2 regions of the Salinicoccus sesuvii genome follow, and region 2 is predicted to be linked to the other one. Evidence: riboswitches for the same ligand, from Rfam matches in the RefSeq annotation. Region 2 holds a riboswitch; the other holds the start of a gene.
The links. Region 2 has a riboswitch for thiamine pyrophosphate ahead of ACFOJ8_RS05655 (YkoF family thiamine/hydroxymethylpyrimidine-binding protein). Riboswitches for the same ligand answer to the same signal wherever they lie in the genome.
Positions count from the first base shown of each region.

Region 1: it holds a riboswitch for thiamine pyrophosphate, as region 2 does, so the genes downstream of both, tenA (thiaminase II) here and ACFOJ8_RS05655 (YkoF family thiamine/hydroxymethylpyrimidine-binding protein) in region 2, are expected to answer to the same signal.

Region 1 is NZ_JBHRWV010000007.1:169,805-172,009, forward strand. Features, by position in the region: gene thiD (bifunctional hydroxymethylpyrimidine kinase/phosphomethylpyrimidine kinase) at 1-465, opposite strand, end outside; gene tenA (thiaminase II) at 458-1,141, opposite strand; TPP riboswitch at 1,214-1,313, opposite strand; gene ACFOJ8_RS06635 (hypothetical protein) at 1,445-1,591, opposite strand; gene ACFOJ8_RS06640 (hypothetical protein) at 1,689-1,880, shown strand; gene ACFOJ8_RS06645 (PTS fructose transporter subunit IIABC) at 1,937-2,205, opposite strand, start outside.
Region 2 is NZ_JBHRWV010000006.1:12,085-14,289, forward strand. Features, by position in the region: gene ACFOJ8_RS05650 (MFS transporter) at 1-156, shown strand, start outside; gene ACFOJ8_RS05655 (YkoF family thiamine/hydroxymethylpyrimidine-binding protein) at 314-904, opposite strand; TPP riboswitch at 982-1,081, opposite strand; gene ACFOJ8_RS05660 (poly(glycerol-phosphate) alpha-glucosyltransferase) at 1,258-2,205, shown strand, end outside.

The DNA.
Region 1 (2,205 bases), on a different contig from region 2:
TTCAGTACTTTCTATTTTTTTATCCGCTATCTTCTCTGCTTCATGGATGTTCGGGGTCACGCTTATGGCAGTGGGAATAAGTGTGTCCCTTAGAAAATTAATTGCCGCTTCCTCTATCAGTGCATCGCCACTCGTCGCAATCATGACGGGATCGATAACATAGGGGATATCATGATTCTTTACAGTTTGTGCAACGATTTCCATCATATCTACTGTTGCGATCATGCCACTTTTCATCGCGTGTGGCAATTCATCGGAGAAAATACTATGCAGTTGCTTTTCAAGAAATTCGGCAGGAACATTAAAGACATCCTGGACCCCCATAGTATTCTGCGCAGTCAGCGATGTTACAGCCGCCATGCCATATACCCCGCGTGCGTGAAATGTCTTACTGTCAGCTAAAATGCCTGCACCGCCTGTTGGATCATTGCCGGCTATGGTCAATGCAATTGGAAACTTAGGCATGTGTACCCACTCCAGTCCACTCTTCTTTTGTCGCTGCCATATTAAAGAAACGTCTCTCATGTTCTGTGCTTTCTATATAATTCTTTTTGAGTACGTCGATCTCCTTCTCGGTCATGGATCTAGCGGCATCATCCATAATATCGAACATGACATTTATCGTGTCATCCATATCATTGACGTAGAACTCAAACCACTTCCTATAAGGATGATCCGTTTCGAATGTATGTCGCGCAAGGGCCATATCGGCGATTCTCCGATATACATATGGACAAGGCGCCATTGCACTGATTGCGTACGCAATATGCTCTCTAGTAAAAGCATTGAAATACATATGTTTTATATAATGGTCTGCGGAAGGATACCATTCCCCATCCTTTATTATATCGGCATACGATCTGTTTATCGCATGTGCCAGGACTTCATGCGCCTCGCTTTCACCGTCCATTAAAAAAGCCATTTGCCCCATCAGAAATCTGACTGTCTCTTTAGACTCTGTTTTCGATATCAGCAACGCATAAAGTTTTGCGAACTCATCTAAGTATAATGAATCTGCACGCAGATAATGTGCAACTGCGGCATCATCAATGTCTCCTCTGATCAGTCCCTGTATGAACGCATCACTATAGATGGCCTCAATCATCGGTTCGGTTTCTTTCTTTAAAATCTCACTCAGCATATTAATCTCTCCTCTTATAAATTAAAAACCCACTTCCAGCATAGGAAGTGGGTTTAGTAGAAAGAGATGGTGTATTCAACCAAACCACTTCTCTACGCTGGCATTATCCAGATCAGATCAAAGGGATCAGCCTTGTGGCTGTCTCAGCAAAATCGCACCCCTAGTGGTATTGCTATTCGATTATTTTAAATACTAATGAATACATATTGAAAAGTCAAACTATAATGATATATTCTGATTCTTTTAGTGTCATAGTTGAGCCTAGATCATTTCCTATAGCGTTGTGTCAAATATATATGAGAATTAGGAGTCGAATCGAGAGTCGATGCCGAGATCAATATCATCATAGATGTCCACTTTTGAAACGGGCTTAAATTCATAGAGTGGCAATAGCCAGTGCTTAGTCGGAGTTCGTCCACTTTTTTTAAAGTTACTTAAATTAAATCCCATATATGTAGAGTACATGTACATTTTATATGATGTTTTGAGTATGATAAGGTGGATATATGATAAAAAGTGGAACACTGAGATGATGAAGGAGGATACAATGTCTAAAAATAAGAGTGTGATGTATATTCTCATAGGTATAGTGTTGATTGCTGCAATTACAGGATTGCTTAGCCTTATGAATGATAGCACGCCGAGTAGAGGACAGATTCTTGCTCTTGTTGGACTCGGCGCAATCACCATCGTGGCCGCACTTGGATTCATCGTCAGACTATTTACCTATAGAAAATAGTAAACTTATGGATGTTTACAGTAAAACCCCGCATGATATTTCATGCGGGGTTGGTTTTATTGAGTGATACGCTTTTTCAGTAGACCGAGCATTAGTGCTGCAATGGCTGTACCAATGAGAAGTGAGACAAGGAACATGACTCTTCCTTCACCGATTGTCAGAGCAACAAACAGACCACCATGTGGTGCATTGATGGATGTTGCGAACGCCATGGCGAGTGCACCTGCTGTAGCAGAACCGACGACCATAGACGGAATGACTCTGAGCGGGTCAGCTGCTGCAAATGGAATGGCACCTTCTGTGATAAACGATGCACCCATGATTA
Region 2 (2,205 bases):
ACGGTGGATGTTTTAATTGCGTTATCCGGAGCAGCAGGGGGCACATTGTCCGGTATGGTTGTGGCTGGTGCAAGTTTCGGCGCACTTTCACTTTCAGGTGGTGTTGTCTCCTTATTGCTCATCCCGGCACTCTATTTGATCCGCAGGAAAAGATGATCGAGAAAAAAGAGGTTACCGATATCACGATAAGATGCTGCCATTATTTTAGAGAATTACGTACATGCCACTGTCTAACAAGAATACGGCGGTTTTCTAATAGTATTACAGAAAGAATAGACCAGGATGGATAACCACCCTGGTCTTTGTCGTGCGTCTATTTTCTACTTGAAGGACTGTTTGCGGAGATGGTGAAAGTCATGGTCGTATGGCTGACAGCTTCCTGTACGCTGACAAAAGCTTCTTCCATGGCATTAAAAATATCGTTCACTTCCCCGTCAAGCCGAGTGGAGTAGTGGCTCGGACTGACTGTTACGCCACGTGCTTTTGATAGATCAATTTGTTCGTAGATAACATCCATATATTTGGTTGTGTTCATTGGATAGAGGGCAAACTTGCATCCGGCTTTTTGATTGATACCAATAGTGTTTGCCGCATTCATCCGCTCGGCATCTGTATCCATATACGTATCACCGGAAGCGTCGCCTGGGCATCCGATTGAGAAAGTGCCACTCATTTCCACATGCTTTCCGGTTTTTGCCGCATGCAGATAAACTGCTTTAACCACGTCAAATACATGCTCTACACGGCCACGCACACATGTAGTCACGTCATCCGTGTCACGCCACACTTTCGACATATCTGTAGTGTCCAATGATCCGAGGATAATATTTATAAAATCATCACTCATCACACTCAGATTGAACTGGCATCCCGCGATTCTCTCAGTTCCACATTCTATTGTCATAAATCATACCTCCAAAAAATATTTGTAAATAAAAAGCTGCACTTCCCGAGGGAGTGCAGCAAATGTATAGAAGGCTTCATATACGCGCCGCACTTTCCCACGCTGGTGTTATCCAGATCGGGTATTGAGGGTTCGGAATCTCCGTCTCAGCCTTTGACAGCGCCCCTAGTGCAAATCGGTATGCAGTTTTTATTTCATTTTTAATGATAGGGAATATGTACATGAATGTAAAGTGAGAGTGCTAATTCAATCAGTAAGCTGGCTTCAATATTTTTTACAAATTTTATTCAATGTGCATATAATAAGGGTATATACTAAACATTCTGACTAATTTCAGAAAGGGGATATAATTAATGAATATAGAAATGATTGAAGGATTGCGCAACAGGAAAGACTTATTGACATCAGAGTGGATCATAATATCATTGGGCTTCAAAACTAGACGCGCGCACGTTTTCAAAGTGAAAAACAACAATTTTCTCCGAAAAAAGGTTAAAGAAGAGATAAAGAAGTTATCAGACCTTGGACATGTCACCGAATGGCTCAAAGCAGACTTCATCACTTCTGAAGAGGCCGTTCAATTTTCTTCATTACTCAAAACGATGCAACAGACGCGCCGTAACTATATTGATTTCGGCATTGCTTTTGATAAGCATTACGCCCTCGCGTTCTTACCGGAAGAAATTAATGCCAATGCATTTGTTAGGCCTGTCCCCGGAGATAAGAACAAGATGTTCGTCTGTGAGAAAAATATCAATACATATCTTAAGAAATACAAGTCCTATAAGGGTGTCTACTTCCATAAAAAATATTTGAACAAGTCAGTCGTCAAGTTCCAGACGAGAGGTTACTTGCTTGAAGACGATAAGATGTATGAGCTGAATTCTGGGGGGGACATGCACGGCGTCAGGAAGATTGGGGGGCATCAGAAAAAATCCGAGTACCGTAGGTTAATCCAAACGGCTACCCATTATTTAAAAGACCAGATAGATATCAACGGAAAGTACGAATATGGCAAGTTCCCCCACTTTGATAAACGAATCGCGTTTTATAATGTGCTTCGTCATACTTCTTCCACTTACTCTCTATTAGAAGGCTTAGAATTCTTAAACGACAAGAAGGGCATTGAATGGGCTAAACTCACAATCGATCATCTGCTTGAGCACTTCCTGTTTATCGATCCAGAAGATCCGGAAGCGGCTTACATTTTTGATAACACAAATGACATTAATGAAATTAAACTTGGACAAAACGGCGTCGCACTTATTACCTTGACCAAGTACATGATGATGACTGAAAGT